One region of the Pseudoalteromonas sp. NFXS39 genome, then DNA from elsewhere that is predicted to be linked to it. Evidence: riboswitches for the same ligand, from Rfam matches in the RefSeq annotation. Region 1 holds a riboswitch; the other holds the start of a gene.
The links. Region 1 has a riboswitch for lysine ahead of dapA (4-hydroxy-tetrahydrodipicolinate synthase). Riboswitches for the same ligand answer to the same signal wherever they lie in the genome.
Positions count from the first base shown of each region.

Region 2: linked by a shared signal. The riboswitch ahead of lysC (lysine-sensitive aspartokinase 3) and the one ahead of dapA (4-hydroxy-tetrahydrodipicolinate synthase) in region 1 are both predicted to bind lysine.

Region 1 is NZ_JAGDEC010000011.1:62,025-70,370, reverse strand. Features, by position in the region: gene J3455_RS17865 (phospholipase A) at 1-597, opposite strand, end outside; gene J3455_RS17860 (succinylglutamate desuccinylase/aspartoacylase family protein) at 784-1,902, opposite strand; gene J3455_RS17855 (PLP-dependent decarboxylase) at 1,908-3,113, opposite strand; gene J3455_RS17850 (2,3,4,5-tetrahydropyridine-2,6-dicarboxylate N-succinyltransferase) at 3,113-3,853, opposite strand; gene dapA (4-hydroxy-tetrahydrodipicolinate synthase) at 3,868-4,752, opposite strand; lysine riboswitch at 4,890-5,086, opposite strand; gene J3455_RS17840 (DNA-3-methyladenine glycosylase I) at 5,270-5,965, shown strand; gene J3455_RS17835 (protein adenylyltransferase SelO) at 5,974-7,386, shown strand; gene J3455_RS17830 (OmpA family protein) at 7,712-8,346, shown strand, end outside.
Region 2 is NZ_JAGDEC010000004.1:183,510-191,855, reverse strand. Features, by position in the region: gene J3455_RS09425 (Mks condensin complex protein MksF) at 1-1,043, opposite strand, end outside; gene J3455_RS09420 (condensin complex protein MksE) at 1,043-1,588, opposite strand; gene J3455_RS09415 (MksB family condensin complex protein) at 1,591-2,865, opposite strand; gene nhaD (sodium:proton antiporter NhaD) at 3,014-4,264, shown strand; lysine riboswitch at 4,352-4,524, shown strand; gene lysC (lysine-sensitive aspartokinase 3) at 4,606-5,985, shown strand; gene J3455_RS09400 (4'-phosphopantetheinyl transferase family protein) at 5,962-6,699, opposite strand; gene J3455_RS09395 (sodium-dependent transporter) at 6,847-8,172, shown strand; gene J3455_RS09390 (2-hydroxyacid dehydrogenase) at 8,279-8,346, opposite strand, start outside.

The sequences.
Region 1 (8,346 bases):
CATTTCATCACCCCACAGTACATGCTCAGGATCAAGATAGTTCATCCAGAATATCTCCGGTTCGTAATTGGTTTCACGAAATGGTGATGAAATATCTTTGTTATAAAACTGCCAAAACGACTGCAATGTAAAAGCAAAAAAGATACCTTGGTCTTTATCTGAGAAGCCTTCGAAGATAGGTACTTTAATTGATAGTTGGTATTTCACTTCAAGGTTATCGAGTGGTTCGCCATCGACCTCTTCAGCAAGGTCTTTTAAACCATCAAAAGGGCGCTCATTAGGGTTAGACACGTAAGAGAGCGGTAAAATGTAGTTACGCTTATGTGGAGTGATTACATTACGGTTTTTCTTGCTCACTTCTTCACGAGCTTTGCGTTTGTCTAAAGCCGTGAGCTTTTTGCTCTCGTCTAAGTCAGAGCACTTTTTACGAAGTTCTTCGAGTGTTTGTTTACCGTCACCGCCAATAGCTTCGTTCAAAATACACTGCTTTACGAGTTCTAGCGCGTCATCTTGTTCGTTAGTTTGTGGTTGTTCAGTTTGAGCGAATACAGGTACAGAAAATAAGCCAGCGGCTGCCAGCCAAATGCGCCATCCCATTGCAGTTCCCTTTCAGTAGACTTGTAAGTAGGTATAATTATAACGATTTTTACATAAGTAACCGTGAACTTGTACTGAATTGTTGAAATTTTGGGTAAATAGAGAGCCCCAAGCTAAGCTTGGAGCTCTACTGTAACGGCCTAAGGGCATAAGCCGTCGACTCTCACGCAATGAGAAGGTGTGAGCTTATAGCTCAAATATGTTTGTAAAAAACTTATAAAGTTCAGTACCTTGATTCACGCTTGCTGAAGCAAAATGCAAAATAGCGATGGCGTCTTTATCAAAACTTAATGTTTGAAGGGGTTGCTCAGAAAGGTAGCGCTCCATTCGTAAAATGTGGGCTATAGGCTCGCCTGCTTTTACATGGCCTCCAAGCGGGGCAAGATATTCCACCATGCCACCCATAGGCGCATAGTAAGCAACATAATCTTCAAGCATACAGGCATAGCGTGTTATCGCTTTTGGTTTATAAGCAGCATCCACAAATACCTCTTTGTGAGTGAGGTAACTTAAAATACTATTTGCATCTTCAAGGGCTGCACTTAAATCGATTTTTTCTTGGCTACCTAATTCAACGGTAAATGCTTCAACTTGAACTGCAAATTCACGGCCTTGTTTGGCAAGTTCTTCAGAAAGCGACCACCAAGGACAGAAGCTCGCTTCATCCATCGCTCCATCAAAGTCACTTGGGATCAATAAGATATGTTCAATGTTGAAATAGCTTGCGCTGTCTTTGGCATATTCTGGGCAATAGAGGTGCTGACTTGAGATAGGTCCTGTGTGTAGGTCTAAAACAATATCCGCCTGATGCGCAAGCTTTTGCAGGTTCAGAGCAATGCGCTTACCTGTTGTTAAGCTGTAGTCAGGACCGGTTAGTTGGCTGTCGATGTCAGTAACGAGTGCCTCTTTGAATGCAGCTTTAAGAGTCGCATCATCACTGCCTTTGTGCAGTTCAGCAATCTGTGAGGGTAATGCTTTGTTAAAGCGGTACATGCGGTTCCAGTTGGTACCAGTAATTGGATCGAAGCGACCTAGAGTAAACTCACCTGATTTTTGGTTACAACCAATTGGGTTGGCATAAGGCACAAGAGTAATGTCGCCACGTAGCTTTAGAGATTTTAGCTGTTCAAGTAACTGATAAATTACTGCATTACCTTGTACTTCTGCGCCATGCATATTAGCTTGTATATACACGCTTGGTCCTGTGCCATCGCCTTTTAAGCGATACACAGGGATTGTCAGTGGAAGGCCGTTGGCAATCTCGCCAACCACAATATTCTCTTGGCTGATTAGTTCTTTACTCATGGCGATTACCTTAAATAATAGCTAGCATCTTCAACGCTACGGATGCACTCAATACTGCCTTGTTCAAGGATGTATTCAGCCGCTAATTCGTGGCATAAAAAGTACGGCATACTTTCGGTAAAGCCGTATGCGCCACACTGGCTGAATACCAACCAGTCTTGCTCATTTAAATCGCTAGCTAAGAGGTGCTCACCTAAGCAATCAAGCGCGGTGCAAAGTGGGCCGTATAACGTCATTGCTGAAGGCTCAGCCGTCGATTCGCGTAGTAACGCCGCAGGAAAATCTTGGCTTGTCACAGCTGGGCGAAGTAAATGGTTAATACCGCCTGATAAAATCACCTGCTGTTGATTGTAATTTTCTTTACGCTCAACAATCGGCGTTACGTAATGACCACATTCGCCCACTGCATAGCGACCAAGTTCCATCCAAAGCTCATTGACACCGGCATCCGCTTTAATGCTCGCCAGAGTCTCGATAAGTGCAGACCAATCAAGTCGGTTAGCATCTTGAGTATAAGGAATGCCTAGGCCACCACCCAAATCGAGAACATTAAGGTTAATATTTAATGAGTTAGCGAGTCGTTGTAATGGCTCAATCATGGCACGCCATAGCTCAGCGAGTTTATCGGTGCTGAGCATGTTGCCCCATTGGAAAATATGCAGACCATCAAAGTTAAGTGCTGGGTAATTACTTACTGTTAGTGCTTGCCATTCATCACAGCCCAAACCAAAGGGGGTGAGACTATCGCCGCCAAGTGGGTTCTTTTCACTGTCTGGCCAACGTAGTTGTACACGCAATAATACTTGCAGCTGGCAATTTGCTTTTGTTGCTTGTTCGTTTAACCAGCGAACTTGGTTAATGCTCTCGGCCACAAAAGTACGTACACCGCGAGCAATAAAATGTGAAATTTGTTTAGGGCTCTTTGCAGGCCCAGTATTGAGCACGCGCTCGCTATCGATGCCTTGAGCAAGTACTTGCTCAAGTTCACCTTTACTTGCAACATCAAAATTAAACCCTACGCTGTCTAAACATTGAATAATGCGAGACAGTGGGTTGGCCTTGACTGCGTACCAAAGTTTCACATCGGTTTGCGCCGTCAGTTGATTTAAATGTGCAGTTAATTTATCTAAATCATAGATAAAAAATGGCGTATCAAGGTGCGTTGCTACTTGTTCAACTGCTTGCTTGATGGGCGTGCTCATAAAGCTCATTAACGTAAAACCTCTTCTAACAGTAATGATGCATCGCTTTGTTCATCTCGGTATTTCACGATCAATGCACAAGACATGCTTAGGCCTTGCTCACGAGCCCATGCGTTTGAAGCAGGACGAGAACCTGGGATCACAATCGCGTTTTCTGGGATTGCTTCACCTTTGTTTAGCTGGCGCTCATTAATACAGTCGTAGACTGGAATGGTTGCAGATAAACGCACACCCGGCGCAAGTACCGCGCCTCTTTTCACAACTACACCTTCAACAATTACGCAGCCTGCGCCGATGAATGCATCATCCTCAATAACCACTGGGCTTGCACCAATAGGCTCAAGCACGCCACCTAATTGTACTGCTGCACTTAGGTGAACATTTTTACCCACTTGTGCACATGAACCCACTAATGCGTGGCTGTCGACCATAGTACCTTCGTCGATGAACGCGCCAATATTCACATACGCTGGTGGCATAATAATAGTGCCTTTAGCAACGTGTGCACCACGACGAACACTGCTACCACCTGGTACCATACGTACGCCTGCATCTGCTGCAAAGCCTTGTGGTGCTAAGTTGTGCTTATCAACAAAACCACCTGGGAACTCGGTGTTAGTGCCATTTTTAAATGCTTCTAAAATGCCTTGTTTAACTTCAATATTAGCATGCCAGTTGCCGTTCTCGTCTTGTGTTGCTGCGCGAACTGCGCCTGATTCTAAGTTGTTTAATAATTCTAACCAGCTCATGATAAAACCTGTTTTTAGTTCCAAGATAAAATAGTGTTATTTGCGTGGGTGATGCCGTCTGTTTGCTCAAGCTCTAAATGCGTAAGTGGCGGACGTAAATGCGGGGTATTTATTTTACCTTGCAGGTGCATCAGTACTTTTACGGGGATTGGGTTTGCTACAGCAAATAGACTTTGAATTGCTTGCGACCAATCAGTGAATAGATTTGGGTATTGACCACTTAAACAGCGTTTAACAAACTCATGGGTTTGGCTTGGCCAAGCATTAGCGGCAACCGAAACTAAACCTTTTGCACCGGCTTGAGCAAAATACGGCATAAGTGCATCATCGCCACTGAAAATGGCAAGTTTTGGCGATGCCGTTCTAAAGCCTTCAAACTTGCTAATATCGCCGCTGGCTTCTTTTAAAGCCCAAAGGTTTTTGTGGTCGGCAAGGTTTTTAATTACCTGTGGTGAAATTTCAACTGCGCTGCGCCCTGGTACGTTATACAACATACAAGGGTGATGACTTGCGTTAAGTAGGCTTTCAAACCAATGTGTTTGACCCACAACACCAGGTTTTGCATACAGAGGTGAGCCTAACAGGTAGCCATGAATTGGCAGCTGATTGCAGTATTCAACCCATGCAATTTGCTGCTTTAGGTTCATGCCACCCACAGCGATCATCAGTGGCACACTCGGTGCCAATTGGCAAACATGCTCGACAATGGCTTGTTGTTCTTTAAGTGAAAGCGCTAGTCCTTCACCGGTACTGCCAAGCAATAAAATGCCGTTATTTGCGGCTTGCTGTTCAGTGACCAGTTGCTCTAGGGCCGTGTAATCGACCTCGCCAGATTCAGAAAATGGCGTGACAAGCGCTGTCCATAATGGATAGTCATTTAAATCAAAATTGTTGATCATCTCTCACGAACTTATAAGGTATTCGAAGAGTATATGCGGGAACATTTGAATGGGGCCGCATGTCGTCATTCGAACAAGGTATAATTCGAAGAGCGAATGGGCTTAAAATAATAAAGACGCGACGGCCTTATTATACTAAGACCAGAAGCTCTCCACCAAACTAATCAATAGCGCTTTGCTATTGTTGGTGACAGTCGCTGGGATTCAGCCCAGTCGCCCGAAATAAGCACCTCACAAACGGTGTTACTTCTCGGCGTTAATTCCCCTCACGTATGATCAACAGAGTCTGTGCTCTTCCCATACGTTACCTGAATAACGCACCTCTTCCAGCCCTTTATGCTCGCTTTTAAGGTAAAAGCCAACATAGTTAAATAGGGTATTGGAGGCGATTAAAGCATTTTAGCCATCTAGGTGTCAAGCTGATGAGTTTGTTTTTTAGTGACCAATTTTGCAACATGGTTACGTATAACCGTGTTTTTACGTACACTTAGCGTTAACCAAATAAATTGGAAAAATGATGGAAAAATTTAACGATATTTATCAGCGAGCCGTATCTCGAAAGGGTAGCGAAGACATGCTGCGTGCACTGCTATCAAACCCGCTCGATGATACTGATATTGCCAAAATGCATGATGATTTATGGTTAGAAGAGTTTACTCGTAAAATCTTTCAAAGTGGTTTTTATTGGTCAGTTATTAACAATAAATGGGCTGGTTTTTGCGAAGTGTTTTGGGATTTTAGCATTGAAAAATTGTTAATGATGCCGCCGGATATGCTCGAGCAAAAAGCCAGTGATGAACGAATTGTTCGTAATTTTAAAAAAGTACAAACAATCCCTGAAAATGCGTATATGATCCATGAAGTCGCGGAGAAACATGGCAGCTTTAGTCAGTTTATTGCTGACTGGCCAAGTGATAATATTATTGGGTTATGGGCTTATCTCAAAAAGCATGGTGCACGTTTAGGCGGGAATACTGGCCCATACGCTTTACGGGCGCTAGGTAAAGATACCTTCTTGCTTTCTCGTGATGTAGAAGCCTACTTGCGTGCCCACGAGTTGATAGACGGTGGCTTACAAACTAAAAAGTCACTACAGTCAGCGCAAAACTTCTTCAATGAATTACAACAGCAAAGTGGCTATAGTCTGCAGGCACTTAGTCAGCTTGTTGCCTATGGTGTAGGTGATAACCGCGTAGGTGTAGCAACGCGTTAAGGAAAATTATGAAACTGCAACCTCGATACACAGACATTAGTGAACTGCTCACGATTGAAGATATGCCTAGTGCTGTAGCTGAGCCTAAATTGCTACTGTTTAATGATCAGTTAGCTGATAATTTTTCGATTAATCATGACAGCGAGTTTTTAGCTAAATTCTTAACTGGTTCAACAATAAGTAACGACGTTGCACCAGTTGCACTTGGTTACTCAGGTCATCAATTTGGTCATTTTTCACCGCGTCTGGGTGATGGCAGAGCACATTTACTTGGTGCTATTGCAGATCAAGATGGCACATTGTGGGACTTACAGCTAAAAGGCGCTGGCGCAACTGTATTTTCTCGTGGTGGTGATGGTCGCTGTGCAATTGGTCCTGCGGTGCGAGAATATATTATGAGTGAAGCTCTTAATGCTCTAGGTATTGCTACTACACGTTGTTTAGCAGTCGTTGCTACCGGTGAAACCGTATATCGCCAACCGCCTCGTACAGGCGCCGTAGTTACTCGTTTAGCTAAAAGTCATATTCGTGTCGGCTCATTTCAATACTTAGCAACGCAAGGGGATATTGAAGGGCTAGAAAAGCTGGTCGATTACGCAATTAATTGTCATTTCTCTGAAATTAGCAGTGCTGGTGAGCAACGCTACATTGAGTTTTTAACTGCTGTATTAGATAAACAAGTTGAGCTGGTCGTAAGTTGGATGCGAGTTGGCTTTATACATGGTGTAATGAATACCGACAACACTTTGATTAGTGGTGAAACTATCGATTATGGCCCATGTGCGATGATGAACCAGTTTGACCTAGACACGGTGTTCAGTTCGATTGATCACCAAGGGCGCTATTCATTTGGTAATCAGCCCAATATTGCCAATTGGAATGTTGCGCGTTTAGCTGAAAGCTTGATTCCTTTATTTGATGAGCAAGATGGTGCCGTAGAAAAACTTTCGTCGGTTGTGAATGGTTTTGCTGATAAATTTAATGATGCATTTAATGCTATGTGGCAGCAGAAATTAGGGTTAGCAGGTCAGCAAGAAGGTGATCATGTTTTGGTTTCAGAATTACTTGCTTTAATGAAGCAGCATCAACTCGATTATACCAATACATTTAATGCACTCACTGAATCTTTAGTAAGTGATTTTACTGTGGATTGTAGGTTGAAAGGGTGGGTTTTAAAGTGGAAGCTAAGAACAACTGCTGAAAGTTACAGCGTCATGAGAGCCGTTAATCCTGCAGTCATCCCGCGTAATCATAATATAGAAAGCATAATAGCTGAATTTGAAAAAGCAGGTAGTAGCTTATTATTAAATGATTTTCTTGAAGTGATTTCAGAGCCATACACATACTTTAAAGAACATCAAAGTTGGTACGAGTTGCCAAGTGATGGTGACAAAAACTATCAAACTTTCTGTGGCACATAAATGATAGTTACACCTCTGAAAGAAAAAAGTTATTTATCGCTTTAAAATGTTCGTAGATTGAGCAGGACATTGACTGGTGATATCATTGATTTAAAGTAAATTATTGCTTTAAGTGGTGTTACACTACTATGCTGGTAGTTTGGAAGTTTTAATTAGTATAAATTGCCACTGAATAGATTACTTTTATTAATAGTAAAGTATTAGTAAATATAAAATATAGCTGTTTATAAAATTTCATTAAATTAGTTTTTAAGCTGCTATATAGTTTTAAGTACTCGAAATACATTAGCTTCAATAGCTTTATTGTGAAAATGGGAAGGAAATAATGAAACTAAAATCACTTACTATTGCGTTAGCACTTGCTGCAACTAGTACAACAGGCTTCGCTGCCGAAAAAGAAGGTTTTTATATTGGCGCATTCGGCGATTACTATGATAACTCTTGGGAAAATGTTCGCGATTATCCGCCAGGTGGATTAAATGTAGATGATTCAACTGGATGGGGTCTGGAATTAGGTTATCGTTTTAGCGATTATTGGAGCGCTCGTTTAGAGTACGCTGATATGGACTTCGATTGGAATGCAGAGCTTAATGATGGCACATCTGTAAGTGGTTCAGAAAGCGGCAAGCGCTACGGTATCGATGCGCTATACCATTTAGGTGGCGGCCCTTTCTACGGTATTTTCGGTCTTAAAAATCTGGATGCAGTTGACGAAGATCTAATGTTCGCAAACGTAGGTGCTGGTTACCAGCACTACTTCACAGATAACTTCGCTTTTAATGCTGAAACATCTTTATACCAAGGTCTTGATCGTGGTTATACAGATGTTGGTGCTAAACTGGGTATTAGCTATATCTTTGGCGATCAAAGTGCGCCTGCTCCGGTAGAGCCTGCACCTGTAGTCGCTGCACCAACTGACAGTGATAATGACGGTGTAATGGATGCAGATGATCAGTGTGC
Region 2 (8,346 bases), on a different contig from region 1:
TTTAAGGTGGCTTTGTTAACTAGTTCAAACTCAGATTTAAGTGCTCGATAGTCTAAAAACCACTGCTCAATTTGAGTTTGCTTACGCTCAATGTCACGTGATTGCTGAATATACAGCTGCTGCTTTTGGTCGAACTCATGTTTTTCGTGCTCGATATCTTCAAGGGCAATATTTAGCTCAGTAAGTTGCTCTTGTTGATAGGTTTCAAAGTCAATCAGTGCTTGGTCAATTTTTGGCGCATAGGCGGCAAGTTTGCCTTTTAAAACCGTTTGATTCTCAAGCATAGATTCAAGGGCTGCGATAGGCTCTTGCATTGACTCAAGGGCTTTTAATTCACGTTTAGCGCGATTTACCTTATCGAATGAACGTCGCCATACTTCATAAAAATCGACCCGTGAATTTGACATATGACGCTCAAATACACGTAACATAAAGCGCTTAACATCACTGGCTCCTAACTTGTGCAAGTTAAGAATACGGCGGAAAATTTCTTTGTAAATTGCAGAGTCTTGCACGTTATTGAGTGGGATCATCTTTAAATTGATATCGCCATCAAACGGGGTTGCGCCGCCAGTAAGTAGGGCGTTCAGCTCTTGCGCTTTTAATTCAATTGGGTTGAAACCTTGCTCTTTTAAGTGATTAAAAAGCTTGGTGAATTTAACAATTGTCTTGCCTAGGGTGTAGTGATCTAGGTTTAACTTACCTTGATAGCAAAAAAACTGATGCGCATAACCAGCAATTTTACCAAGGCCAGCAACACCAATAACCACAGGGCCATTAGGTAGGTCAGCTTCAAGTAAAATATAGGATTGATCTGACGAAAAGTAGAACTTACGAGTTTCGTCTAAATCGTGGCCATCCCATTCTGTTAAGCGTAAATCATTAATTAACGGAAATTGCAGAGCATTAATAACCGAGCTTTTACCGGTATTATTCGGTGCACAAATTGAGCTACTTTTATCCAGTGGGATCACGCATTTTGCATAGCCTGCGGTATTTAAAAGCGCAAGTTTGCTGAGTCCGTAAAGGCTTTGGCTTTGCATTATTCGTCATCTCCTAGATAGGTTTCTTCGTTTACTTCCATTAATGCATCGATATAACGATAAATTGGCGCTTGCAGCATAAAGCCATTTTCTACTTCGCGAGCAAGGCCTAAACGCACCATACGTAGGTACACATCTTTACGTAAATCTGAGCCAGAGAATATTTCTAATTGATCAAACAAGTGCTTGTTGATTTGCACTAAGGTTTGCATCAGTTCAAGGTCGTTTACCTCGTCAAATAAGGCACGCATAGGATCTTTACCAGTATTGGCATAGTGCTCAATCAAGATGTAGATAGTCAGCGCGATGGCACGTGAAATTTTACCCATGTTTGGGGTGCTCTCGTCACTACCAAAATAGTAATAGCCACGGCTATCATGCTGTAGGTCATGGCCGAGTGCATTAAAAAGGGCACGGTAGGCATCAATGTGTTGGTCAAGCTCTTGCCACATCAGCGTGTCTTGTTCACTAATGTGGTAGCCTGACGTGAGCTTTTTATTAATAGCTTGCAGATGCGTTAAATCATCTAAATTAATATCTGTCATGGTTATTGCTCTGTTGCTTTTTTATCGTCAGCAATCGATGAGTTAAATGGGTAAAGAGAGAAGTGTTGCTGGGCAATTTTTATTTTTACTTTCTCTTGGCTTTGGCTAATTTCAAGGTCGCCATCGCTAATTAATTTTTGATACAAGAACAGCATTTCGTCAGCTTCTAGATCTGGGTAGCTTTCATCTAAGAAACTAAGCAGCGGCTGAGCTTTTTTGCTGGCTTTTTTAAAGCGTTTTCTAAATTGTGTTTTAACGTCGTTGTAATCAGGGATATGCGGGCTTTGATAGGCGGGCACATCATCATGCTCTGGTAGCTGATATTCATCGTGCTCAAAGTCGACTAAGCCTGCCATATAGGCCACGATATGACGTTGTTGACCAAGTGAAAAGCGTTGTGCATCCGAGACAAAGTTAGGTTGTACCGCACTTAGCATGTTATCGACGCCATTTTTACGCACTAAACCAAGTACTTTGGCTGCTTGGCGAGTAATTAGGTTGTTACGGCGTAATTCTTCACGTAGCGGCATTAGCATATCGGCGCTTTTACGTAAGCTTTCACGACCAACTAAATGCATTTCTAAAATACGGGTTCGCAATTGCTCAAGCATGCGTTTGTCTTGATATGACTTACCTAGGCGGTCAATTTGTTCGATTTGTGCGCTTATTTGCGTTTCAATGGTGTTAAAGCAAGCGTGGAAGTCACCACGTATATCAACCATTTCAAGCATAGGTTCAATGTATTCATCAAACGCTTCGATCACTGCTTGATAGCGCTTTTGCAAAGATTGCACGGCGTTGTTTGCTTTAGCTTGCTCAACAATATTTAAAATTGCGTTTTCATTGTGGGCAAACAATTTCATTATTTTACGTACCCGATCATCCATAATACGGCTAAAGCGGCGTAGCTCGTCGTAATCTTCAATTTCACCTGCTTTAGCCAAGCGACTACCAAGGCGAGCTAAATCATCAACTAGTACACTAATTTCTTGGGCAAGACCTAGGTGTTCTTCTTGTAGCAAGAAAGTCGCAAAATCAGCAATCGCTCGATTGATTTCTAATTGCGATGATTTCGCTAATGGAATGATAATATCTTGATTTAATAAACGATTTGTTTCCTTATAAATGCGTTCATTTGACCATGAAGGTTGTTTTTGTTTTATCGCATTTTGTACGTCTTTCAAACTGAAATCAGCCATCTTAAAACGTTTAAATAGCAGTTCTAACACCCCCCAATGTTCAGTAAGGGTATTTAATAACTTTTTAGCTGGGATCATAAGGCTCCAGTAAATTCAGACTTAGGTGTTAGCGATTAGTAGTAAATTATGTAATTGATAATAGTTTTATGCTTTCTATGCTGCTAGAATCCGCGCCGAAACACTCGACTTACAATTTTTACATTATTATAAAGGTTGTTCAAACACCATGGTAACCCCACTTATCCTAACCCTGATAGCGGTGGCATTTTTGCTTATCGTTATAGAGGATATTATCCATGTAAACAAGGCCAAAACGACGCTTTTTTTTGGCACTTTATGCTGGATTATCTTATTTATCTCTCCAATTCATGGGCAAAGCCCAGAAACCATACAACATCAACTGGATCACAATATATTAGAGATCGCGACTTTGTGGCTGTTTTTAATGGCAGCGATGACCTTTGTTGCGTATTTAAACTCTAAAGGCTTTATCCAGAATATTGTTCATAAAATTATGCCAAATCAAATCAGTGAACGAAAGTTGATGTTTCTGATTGGTGGCTTTTCTTTCTTATTTTCATCGATATCAGACAATATAACTGCGACTTTAATCTCACTTGCGGTGGTGATGTCACTAAAATTAGATCCTAAAAAATTAATAAAATATGCAACCTTGATTGTATTTAGTGTTAACTCGGGTGGGGTGTCGTTGATCACGGGTGATGTTACAACTCTGATGATTTTCTTAGACGAAAAGGTCACCATTGCTAATTTACTATTATTAATTGCGCCTGCACTGACAAGTGTTGCACTGCTTGCGGCAATGTTATCTGTAGGTATGTCGGGTAATGTAGTATTTGAAAAGCAAACAGCTCGTCGTATTGAAAAAACAGATATTACCATTGCGGTTATCTTCTTCTCGACGATTATTGCCACGTTAACTTTGAGCGTGCTTTATAATGTGCCACCGCTTTTAACCTTTTTATTTGGTTTATCACTAATGTTTTTGGTTGCGCAATTCTTAATGCGCAAAAAAGACGTCAACAAAAAAATTATCGATTATATTCGTGAGATTGAGTACGACACCTTATTGTTCTTCGTAGGTGTGTTATTGCTGGTTGGTGCATTAAAAGAAGTAGGTATGCTTGCTAAGTTTACTCACCTATATGAGTTGATGGCGCCTGAGTATGCAAACTACATGATGGGGCTATTATCAGCAGCGGTAGATAATGTACCTTTAACTGCAGCACTTTTAAAAGCAGATATTGTGATGAGTCCACAGCAATGGTTGTCGTTTACATACGCAACAGGGGTAGGTGGTTCAATGCTTATTATCGGCTCTGCGGCAGGTATTATCGCCATGAGTAAAGTAAAAGCACTGACCTTTATGAGCTATCTTAAAATGTCGGTTTATTTATTAATTGCTTATACCGTTGGCTATTACGGGTCGCACTTAGCAGGCAGTTTAATTTCATAAAACAACTTGACAGCTAGACGTCTAAACGTTAACTTTCAAAGCCTGCTTTTTTAGCAGGCTTTGTTATTTTAACCAGGTGTTAACTTAACATTCAGAAGAGGTGCGATACTTAGGTAGTTAATGTGAGGTGACGAACGCCGATGACCATTAATGAGGGAAGTACTCGCCGAGAAAATTAGCCGGACGTCACGGTTACTTTTCGGTTTATGGGGCTGAATCCTCAAAACTGTCACCAAACTAGGTGGAGAGCTTCTGGCATGGACTACTCTTTATTTTCAAAGCACCCCCTTGCCGAGTTCTTCTTGAATTACTGTGGATAGTTTTCCACAAAAGGAGACGACATGAATACCCAATTAGCCGCCAACACAAAATCAGATTACGTTGTTGCAAAATTTGGTGGCACCAGTGTAGCTAACTTTGATGCTATGAGCCGCTGCGCAGAAATCATTTGTGCTGATAATCAAGTACGTATTGTTGCTGTGAGTGCCAGTGCAGGCGTGACCAATCATTTAGTTGCATTGTGTAAAGCTGATTTGAGTGCGGCTGAGCGTGACGAGCACATTACTGGTGTGGTCGCCATTCAAGAAGCTATTTTAGCTGAGCTATCGCTTGATGCTGACTTAGCTCATGGCTTTAATGAAACCCTCAAAGCCTTTCAAAAACTGGCATCAGAAGGGGTTAAGTCAGTAGCGGAGCAAGATGAGCTACTTAGCTTTGGTGAGCGTTTATCATCGTATTTATTTACACAAGTATTGCGTGGGCATGGTCTTGATGCGGTGCGTTTTGATGTACGCAAGGTGCTAAAAACAGATAGCCAATTTGCTAAAGCAACACCGAATGTTGCAGCAACCGCTGCGGCTGCTAAAGAGCATTTAGTGCCGCTACTTGAGGACCACGTTGTAGTAACTCAGGGTTTTATTGGTAGCAATGAACATAATCAAACAACCACTTTAGGGCGTGGAGGTTCAGATTACAGCGCGGCATTACTTGCAGAAGCAATTAACGCAAAAAGCGTGCATATTTGGACTGATGTTGTGGGTATTTTCAGTACTGATCCGCGTTTATGCGCTAAAGCAAGCCCAATTGCACGCTTGAGTTTTGATGAAGCGGCAGAGATGGCAACGTTTGGTGCAAAAGTACTGCATCCTGCAACCATTTTACCTGCGAGCCGTAGTCATATTAGTGTGTTTGTTGGTTCAAGCCGTGAGCCACAATTAGGTGGTACATGGATTGAAAAAGAAAAGTCTCAGCAACCAGGTATTCGTGCAGTAACACAGCGTAAAAACCAAATTCTGTTAACGGTTAAAAGCCCAGAAATGCTCCTAGCGAGTGGTTTCTTAGCGCGTGTTTTCACTATTTTAAGTGAGTTTAATATTTCGGTTGATTTGGTTACTACCTCCGAGATCAGTGTTGCAATCACTTTAGATAACGCGCCAAATGCATCACGCCCTGAGCTGGATCAAGCTTGTTTAGATAAGCTTTCTGAGTTTTGTCATGTGTCGGTCGAGAATAACTTAACGCTGGTGGCTTTAATTGGTTCTGAAATTCAATTACGTCAGCAAGAAATGAATTTAATGCAGGTATTAAGCGACTTTAATATTCGTTTAATTTGCCACGGTGCAAGTAAACATAACCTGTGCTTTTTGGTGGAGCAAAGCGAGTCAGATGACGTTGTGCAGGCAATTCACAGCCGATTATTAGAAAGCCAAGTCGCGGCGTAAGTCGCTAAAGCTAATAAAAGAGCACTGCCAGTCAGTGCTTTTTTGTGCCACAACACTTATGTCAAAGCCTTCAATACAATTACTTCTAGCGCAGAAATTATGTTTACGTATTTCTTCAAATACATTGGGAGCGAGCAGTTTCGCAATCGGCTGAGCACTTGCCTTAGCAAGGGCTTCTTTTAATGTCCAAATTCTAAAAAAACACTGTGCCTGTTCATCGGGTGCATCAAAACTGCTGATTAAGTCAACTTCATCTTGATGATAAAAATGCTTTGCAAGCTTGATAAAAGGGCGAGGTTTGTTGCTTTGTTCAATATCAAAACCAAGCAGCTGCTGAGCTGGGTTGAGGGCAGCACCTATCAAACCATTTGAATGAGATAAGCAAGCCCAAACAGACTCTCTAACGGGTGTATGTAGTTTCAGCTTACTGTCTTTGTCATCAAATTGGCTTGATATTTCATTGAGCGCTAAATCATCATGAGGGTAAGTATGTTTGTATAAATACTTTAACGTTAAGCGAGTCGCTAAATACTCTTGTTTAGCTGCGGGCACTTTGCGTTTTTCAAGTACACATAATTCAAACTCACTGAGCAATTTTTCAATAGCTAAGCTTGAAATATCGATGTTTGATGCTTCCATTAGCATAATTTGCTGTGCCGTGTTGTTCGGCTGCAGATTAATAACTAAGGTGTTTGAAAAATAGTGGCTGCTCATGATTTAACGCTTATACGGGGGTTCGTATTTAGTTTTGTTTATTTTTACAGCAAATGAACTTGTAAGAGCACGAACAACTCAAATAGTTTACGCAGTTGGCTGTAATTATGGTTTAATGAGGAAAAATAATAACAGATTTATAGATGTATGGCACAAGTTCGTGACGGCTTTCACAGCCGACTAGGTTTCGTATTAGCCGCTTCAGGTGCGGCGGTAGGTTTAGGTAATATTTGGGGCTTTCCAACACAAGCGGCAAACCATGGCGGCGGTGCATTTTTACTTGTTTACTTCATTGTTATCTTCTTATTAGCGCTTCCAGCCCTTTATACTGAGCTGTATTTAGGCCACCAAGCGCAAGCTAATCCGGTAAAAGCATTATCCAATGCATGGCAAGATACGGCTCCTAAAGTGGGCGCTGCAGCAGGCTACATAGGTCTGTTTGGTGCAATTGTGATGTTAAGCTTTTATTCGATAGTCGCAGGTTGGATGTTAGCGTATGCACTTGAGCCAATCGCTAGCTTCTTGGGTTTTACTGAGTTAAGTAACTTTTTGCATAGTGATTCAATGGTACGCAACTTTGTGTTTACGCCGCTGATGCTTATTCTAACTGCGAGTATTATCTTAAAAGGGGTTAAATCAGGAATCGAGACTTGGTCACGCCGCTTAATGCCATTATTGCTAGTGTTATTAGTGGCGTTAATTGCTTATATCGCGACCCTAGATGGTGCGATGGATGGCTTTGCAGCCTACTTAGTGCCAGATTTTAGTCAAATTCTTGATGCAAACTTAATTATTGCGGCAATGGGGCAAGCGTTCTTTTCATTGTCGTTAGGTGTAGGCTGTATGATGGTTTATGGCTCATATTTAAAGCCTGATGCGAACCTGCCTAAACTAACCGGAACAGTGGCGTTGCTAGATACAGGGGTTGCCTTTTTAGCGGGTTTATTGATTATACCAGCTATTTTTGTTGCTCAGCATAACGGTGTAGAAGTGTTTAGCAACGGTAAATTAGTAGGTGAAGGGCAGTTAATTTTTGCAATTTTACCTGAGCTGTTTAGTACTATGGGGCAAATGGGCTTACTCGTTGGATTATTGTTTTTCGTGTTAATGTCAATAGCTTCTGTTACATCAACAATTTCATCAACTGAAATTCCAGTGGCATTTTTAGTTGAGAACCACAGTATAGAGCGCAAAAAAGCGACTTTATTTGTAACTTTAATCGTCTTTATCGCTTCATCAGTTATTATCTTAAATTTTGACTGGTTATTTGGTTTGGTGATTATGGTGCTTACGCAGTACCAACTTCCTTTAATGGGACTGTTCTATTTCATTACTGTAGGCTGGTTATGGCAACGTGGTAATAAATTGCATCAAGTCTCGAGCGGCCCTCATTATTGGTTTGCTCAGTATATTCGCTTTGTGTGCCCGTTATTAATGACAGCAGTATTTGTGAACGTGGCGTTGTTGAAATAGAGTCTTGAGCTGCGAGTTACAAGTTTCTAGTTTCGAGGTAAAAGACAAAAGTAAAAAGGCGTGGGGTTTAAACCTCACGCCTTTTTTAGTCTAAGGTACGCACTCATTAACTAACTTCGTTAGTTAATGGTAAGCCTTGGCTTATCTCATTAGCACTTTGTAGTGTGGTGCAGG